Linked DNA regions of Catenuloplanes niger. The protein of the gene in region 2 interacts with the protein of the main gene of each other region in a pairwise test. Links are inferred from orthologs where the notes say so. Each region holds a gene or a part of one and is shown on either strand. Other genes may lie near its edges. The genes, in order: rsfS and J2S44_RS17845.

Region 1 (3,176 bases), 1.5 Mb from region 2 along the record:
GGAGAGGTGCACGGAGACGACGCCGGTGGCGCCGCCGTCGAGCAGCCGCCGGTACGCCTCGGCGAAGCGCTCCGGCGCCGGCCTCGACGTGGTGACCGGCACCCGCCGGTCCCGCAGCATGCGGGACAGCTCGGCGGAACTCAGCCCCGGCACCTCGGGCAGCTCACGGTCGCCGACCACGACGTGCAGCGGGACGACCGTGAGCCCGCCCGTGTCCGGCAGGTACGCCGTGGAGTCCGTGACGACCGCGACTGACATGCCGGGCACGGTAACGCATCCGGGCGGGATCAGCCCGCTCGCACGGATTTCACCTGCAGCGGCGTGCCCTGCTGGCAGGTGCTCATGACGTTCTCGCCGAGTGTGCCGGTGACCGTCACCCGCGCACCGACCTTGGCCACGTTCACGTCGCCGCCGAGCAGCAGGTAGGACGTGCGGCCGTCGGAGATGAGCCGGCAGCCCGGCTCGACACCGGCCGTGACCTGCCCGGTCACCGTGATCTCCAGCGGCTTGTCCGGCTTACCGGACATGTCGGGCAGCGGGATGCCGGGATCCGACGGCAGCAGCGGGTCCGGCGACGGCGTGACCGTGACCGGCGGCGACACGGTGGCGGGCGGCGCGACCGCTGCGGACGAGGGCGCGGCCGGTGCGGCCGGGACCTCGGGCTCGGACGCGGGCGACGCGCAGGCGGTCACCGCAAGACCGGCGACGACGACGGACACGAGGAAGAACCGGCGCATGGTCATGATGGCTAGGACGCTACCGGCCGGCGCCGGGTTCCGCTCAGACCGGAGCCGGGATCGCCTTCTCCGGCCACGGGCCCACGTTGTGCGCACGCAGCTGCCAGCCCCGGTGCGGGGTGTCGGCCAGTTCGGTCCAGTGACAGTTCTGCAGCGGCCGGATGGCCGCCATCACGTCCGCCGGCCAGGCCAGCACGTCGCCGAAGCCCTGCCGGGCGGCACCGCCGTGGGTGGCGACCACGACGACCTTGCCGGGATGCCGGTCGGCGATCTCGCGCAGCGCCTCGCCGACCCGCTTGCCGACCTCGTCGTTGCGTTCCACCTCGGCCCCGACGTCCGGGTTCCCGCCGTTCCAGCGCGCGAACTCCGCCGGGAACCGCTCCGCGATCTCCGGGTTGGTCAGGCCCTGGAACAGGCCGTAGTGCCGCTCACGAAGGCGCGCGTCCTCCGCCACCGGCAGCCCGGTCAGCGCGGCCAGTGCGTCCGCGGTGTGCCGGGCACGCCGCAGGTCACTGGAGTAGATCGCGGCCGGCTCCAGGCCCGCCAGCAGCGGCGCGGCCGTGGCCGCCTGGGACCGGCCGAGATCGTTCAGCGGCACGTCGGTCTGGCCCTGGACGCGACCCTCCGCGTTCCAGTCGGTGTTGCCGTGCCGCCAGATGATCAGCCGGGTCACGCCGCCGAACCCGCGCCGGCCTCGGCCTCGACCAGGTCACGGTCGACGAACGGCACGATCGGGCAGTCCTTCCACAGCCGGTCGAGCGCGTAGAACTCGCGCTCCTCGGAGTGCTGGACGTGCACGATGATGTCGTTGTAGTCCAGCAGGACCCAACGACCGGATCGCTCACCCTCCTTACGGATCGGCTTCGCCTTCTCCGGGAGCTTGAGCAGCTCCTCCTCGATGGCGTCCACGATCGCGAGCACCTGGCGCTCGTTGGGCGCGGAGGCGATCACGAAGGCATCCGTGATGGGGAGCTGGTCGCCGACGTCGATCACGACGACGTCCTCGGCCTTCTTGTCTGCGGCGGCTTGAGCGGCAGCAAGGGCCAGCTCGAGGGCTCGCTCGGGTACCGTCACCCGGGCTCCTTCCGTGGGTACAGCAACAACCGTTCCAGGGTCTCACAACCGGGGACCGATCGTCTCCTCACTTCATCCCCAGATCGGACACAGGGGGACAAACTACCCAGCGTACAGCCCTCGTTTGGCGATGTACTGCACCACACCGTCCGGCACCAGGTACCAGACCGGCTTCCCGGCCACCACGCGGGCGCGGCAGGCGGTCGAGGAGATCGCCATCGCCGGGATCTCGACCAGGCTGACCGCGTCCTCCGGCAGGTGCGCGCTGGACAGCTCGAAACCCGGACGGGTGACGCCGACGAACCGGGCCAGTTCGAACATGCGCTCCGCGTCCTTCCAGGAGAGCATCTTCTCGACCGCGTCCGCGCCGGTGATGAAGAAGAGCTCCGCGCCCGGCCCGTAGAGCCCGCGCAGGTCACGCAGCGTGTCGACGGTGTAGGTCGGCCCCGGCCGGTCGATGTCGACGCGGCTCACCGTGAAGCGCGGGTTGGACGCGGTCGCGATCACGGTCATCAGGTACCGGTCCTCGGCCGGCGTGACCGCCTGCCGCCCCTTCTGCCAGGGCTGCCCGGTCGGGACGAAGACCACCTCGTCCAGCCCGAACCGGTCCGCGACCTCACTGGCCGCGACCAGGTGACCGTTGTGAATCGGATCGAACGTGCCGCCCATGATGCCGATCCGCTGCCCACGCTCACCCACGCCAGTGATCTTCCCTCGCCCGAGCCCCGACCGGCAATCCATCGTCCAAAACAAGATCAAAATCAAACGCACCCGAGGGTACGGCCGGCGACCGCACCCCCGGATGCCCGCACTCCCGCGCTACCGGCCTCGGGCCCGGAGCGCCCGGCGCATGTCGTCGTCCGCGTCGGTGACCGCGCGGCGTACCGCCGGATGCAGGTCGTCGCGCGCGAGCAGGTGCGCCGCGGCCGCCCGGGTCTCCGCCGACACCGCGTACACCGGGAAGGTCAGCGCGGCCAGTCGCTCCGCCGACCATCCGGACCGGGCCCGCGCCGCCGCCGGGATCTCCGCGAAGTACCGCGCGACGAACGGCGCGGTCAGCTCGCTCTGCTCCGGCTGCCAGAAACCCTGCGCGTACGCGACCAGCGAGCGGTTGGACAGCGTCTCGTCCGTGTAGAGCCGCTGCCAGGCCCGCTCCTTCGCCTCCGGGTCGGGCAGCGCGGCCCGGCACGTGCCGGCCCACAGCTCGCCGGCCGCGCTGCGGTCCCGCGCGGACTCCGCCTCGATCTCGGCGGGCCCAGCCTCGCCGAGCACCACCAGAGCGGCCAGCAGCCGCCAGCGCAGGTCCGCGTCGACCGCCAGCCCCTCCGGCACGCCCTCGCCGGCCAGCCAGCCGCGCAGCCGCGC
Region 2 (3,279 bases):
CAGACCGTGCCGCTCCAGCTCCGCGGTGGCGTGGTGGACCAGCGGCGGCGCCGGCGTGTCCGGGTGCAGCCGGCCGACCCGGTCGCCGCTGAGCGCCGCGACCATCTCCACCACCACCGGGTGCGTGCCGGGCGCCGGCGTGCCCCGCGTCGACCACGGCAGCGCCACGTCCAGGGCCTCGTCGAGCAGCGCGGACGCGAGCCCGTCCAGCACGTCGGTCCGGGACCGGTGCCGGTGCCCGCGCACCAGCGCCAGCCCTTCCGCGGACGCGGACGCGGCGATCAGGTCCGCGGTGGAGAGCCGCTGCTTGCGCTCCCGCAGCCGGCCGACCACGGCCTCGATCAGGTGGTCGGCCGCCGCCTCCGCGCCCTCCTCGAAGAGCCGCTGATAGTACGCCGGGGACGGCATGCCGGACTGGTAGCCGTCGAACGAGTCGAGGCGCCGGAACGAGTACGGCACCAGGTAACTGCCGCCGGCCGCGTCCGCCGGGAGCGCGTGCTCGACCGGTTCGTCGTCACCGGGCAGCGCGGCCAGCCGGACCAGCGCGGGCCGGTGGAAGCCGCCGGTCACCACCACGATCGGGCGGTCGCCGGCCTCCTTCCGGGTCCGGCGGATCCAGGACGCCATGTACGCCTCGCGCGCCACGTCGTCCTCGCCCGCGCCGTCCTCGGTCTCGCCGCGGATCAGGTCGAAGTAGGCGGCCAGCCGCTCGGCCAGCCCGTCCGGGTCCGGGATCTCGAACAGGTGGTCCCAGAGCGTGTCCACGTTGTCCACCGCGAACTCGCGGCAGAGCCGGTCGATCACGTCCGCGTACCGCTGGTCCGCGTCCGCGTACCGGTTCCGCCGGTCCGCGAACGCCGGGTGCCAGGCGGGCAGGTCGATGAAGCGCAGCTCGGCACCGGCCGCCCGGCCCGCGGTCAGCGCGGCCCACTCCGGCGAGTAGTCGCAGAACGGCGCCCACGACGCGTGGTGCCGTTCGCCGTCCCGGTAGCTGCTGAACACCGCGACCGGCAGCTGATGGCCGAGCAGCAGCTCACCGATCCGTGCGTTCATCTCCGCCGGGCCCTCGACCAGCACGTACGCCGGGCGCAGGTCCTCGATCGTCTCCCGGACCAACCGCGCGCAGGCGGGACTGTGGTGCCGGACGCCGATGAACGTGATCATCCGGGTAGCACGTGCCGGGCGTCGTAGAGCGCCCTCCACGCCGCGCCCTTGCGACCGCGGGCCTGCTGCTCGAGATAACGGCGCAGCTTGGCCAGGTCCTCCGCGCTGTCCTTGGCCGCGGTGCCGGCCAGGCAGGAGACCACGTCCTCCGCGGTGCCGGCCTCGCCGCGCAGGAACCAGCCGCGCAGCCCGACCGCGTGCGCCACCGAGACCGCCTCCGCCGTGCTCATCACGGACGTCAGCCTGTCCATCGAGTCGCCGCGCGCGGTCTGCCCGATGCGCAGCTCCCGGAACGTGGTGACCAGCACCTCCAGGACGTCCCGGTTCGGCGCCGCGGTCACCCCGGAGCGCCGCAGCAGCGCGGACGCCTCCGCCTCGACCAGCGACAGTTCGGTGGCCAGGTCCGCGATCGGGAAGACCGTCTCGAAGTTGAAACGGCGCTTCAGCGCGGAGCTCATCTCGTTGACGCCGCGGTCACGCGTGTTCGCGGTCGCGATGATGTTGAAGCCCTCGGTCGCGAACACCATCGCGTCCGGCCCGGTCAGCTCCGGCACCGCCAGCACCCGGTCGGACAGCGGTGACAGCAGACAGTCCTGCACCTCCAGCGGACACCGGGTGATCTCCTCGAACCGGACCACCTTGCCCTCGGACATGCCGCGCAGCAGCGGCGCCGGCACCAGCGACCGGGTCGACGGGCCGTCCGCGACCAGCATCGCGTAGTTCCACGAGTACTTGATCTGATCTTCCGTGGTGGCGGCACCGCCCTGGATGGTCAGCGTCGAGTCGCCGGAGACCGCGGCCGCGAGCAGCTCGGAGAGCAGCGACTTCGCGGTGCCGGGCTCGCCGACCAGCATCAGCCCGCGGCTGGTGGCCAGGCTGACCAGCGCCCGGTCGATCAGCGACGGGTCGCCGACGAACTTGCGCGAGATGCCCTGCCGGTCGTCGCCGATGATGAACCGGCGCGCCGCGCGCAGGCTCAGTGCCCAGCCCGGCGGTCGCGGATCGGAGTCCGTCTCCCGCAGCCGCCGCAGCTCGTCCGCGTACCGGACCTCGGCCGGCGGACGCTGCATCGTCTGGACATCGGTCACGCGGTCACCTCGTTCAGATCGCGGATGACCTCGGAGATCACGATCTCGTCGAGGTCACCCAGGTTCGTGTACCTCTTACGGTTCCAGTAGTCGCCGGCGGTCCGTGGAGCGACCTCGTCCAAGCGCTGCTCCGGAAAGTAGCCGACCGCGCCGACCGCCACACCCGGGTCCATGTGGACCACCATGGCCAGGCCGTCTGCGAGGTCGCGCTCGAACCATCCCTGGTGCCCGCCGTCGCCCACGTCGCCGCGCCGCCAGCCGCGCCGCTCCAGCCCGAGCAGCTTCGTGGTCGGCACCTTCACGTTCTTGAAGCGCAGCAACTCGGTCTGCTCCCGCTCGGCCGGCTCCAGGCGGAACACCTCCCGGCCGAGCTGCGGGAACGGCTGCAACAGCTCATAGTCGGCGAAGACCTCGGCCCAGCCCGGCAGCGCGTCGCCGAGCGTGAGCGGATGCACGACACCGATCACGGCGTCCTCGGCCACGGTCACCGGCTCATCATCCACACCCGCGAGCGTCCGGTCCTCCGCCACCCGCAGCGTGGCGGTCAGTGCACCGCGCTCGTCGTAGACGCCCCACACCAGCCGCCGCACGATGTGCACCAGCAGCGGATGCCCGACCAGGTACTGCGCGAACTCCGCACCGGTCCACCGCCGGCCGTCCACCATCGCCGCTTCCAGGCGCCGGATCTGGTCACCGCCGACCGTGCGCACGTCCTTTTTCAGACCCGAGAAACGGCGGTACGCCTCCGGCGCCAGCTCGGCGTCGTCCTTGACACCCGGCTTCGGCAGCGCCTTGAGTCTCTTGCCGGTCTCGTCCGCGACGAACGGCTTGAGCTGCTCGTCGAACCCGACCACGAAGCGGCGTGGCCCGTAGTCGAGCGTCAGGCTGCCGGACCCGTCCAGGCCGAAGTCGGGCAGCAACCGGTCGGCGAGTTGCTCCGGACGCAGCTCGAGCGCGGCCGCGACCTCGGCCATCTTCTCGTTCGCCCGATCCTTCAGGCCCTTGAACTTCACCTTCTGCGCGATGC

What was found.
Region 1: the proteins of J2S44_RS17845 (region 2) and rsfS interact in binary tests that used the Escherichia coli proteins (3 or more experiments, as listed by UniProt). The link is inferred for Catenuloplanes niger from one-to-one orthologs.

What each region holds. Positions count from the first base shown.
Region 1 is NZ_JAVDYC010000001.1:2,600,716-2,603,891, forward strand. Bases 110-2,973 are described here. They hold rsfS (ribosome silencing factor), read right to left. Parts: upstream 1,812-2,973; coding sequence 1,407-1,811; downstream 110-1,406. Other genes in these bases: J2S44_RS11260 (DegV family protein), read right to left, coding at 110-258; J2S44_RS11265 (hypothetical protein), read right to left, coding at 288-743; J2S44_RS11270 (histidine phosphatase family protein), read right to left, coding at 781-1,410; nadD (nicotinate-nucleotide adenylyltransferase), read right to left, coding at 1,914-2,510; pepN (aminopeptidase N), read right to left, coding at 2,631-2,973. Also shown: more of J2S44_RS11260, read right to left, coding at 1-109; more of pepN, read right to left, coding at 2,974-3,176. UniProt on the Escherichia coli protein: Functions as a ribosomal silencing factor. Interacts with ribosomal protein uL14 (rplN), blocking formation of intersubunit bridge B8.
Region 2 is NZ_JAVDYC010000001.1:4,093,302-4,096,580, forward strand. What follows is about bases 198-3,164. They hold J2S44_RS17845 (ATP-binding protein), read right to left. Parts: upstream 2,235-3,164; coding sequence 1,161-2,234; downstream 198-1,160. Other genes in these bases: J2S44_RS17840 (DUF5682 family protein), read right to left, coding at 198-1,164; J2S44_RS17850 (DUF4132 domain-containing protein), read right to left, coding at 2,249-3,164. Also shown: more of J2S44_RS17840, read right to left, coding at 1-197; more of J2S44_RS17850, read right to left, coding at 3,165-3,279.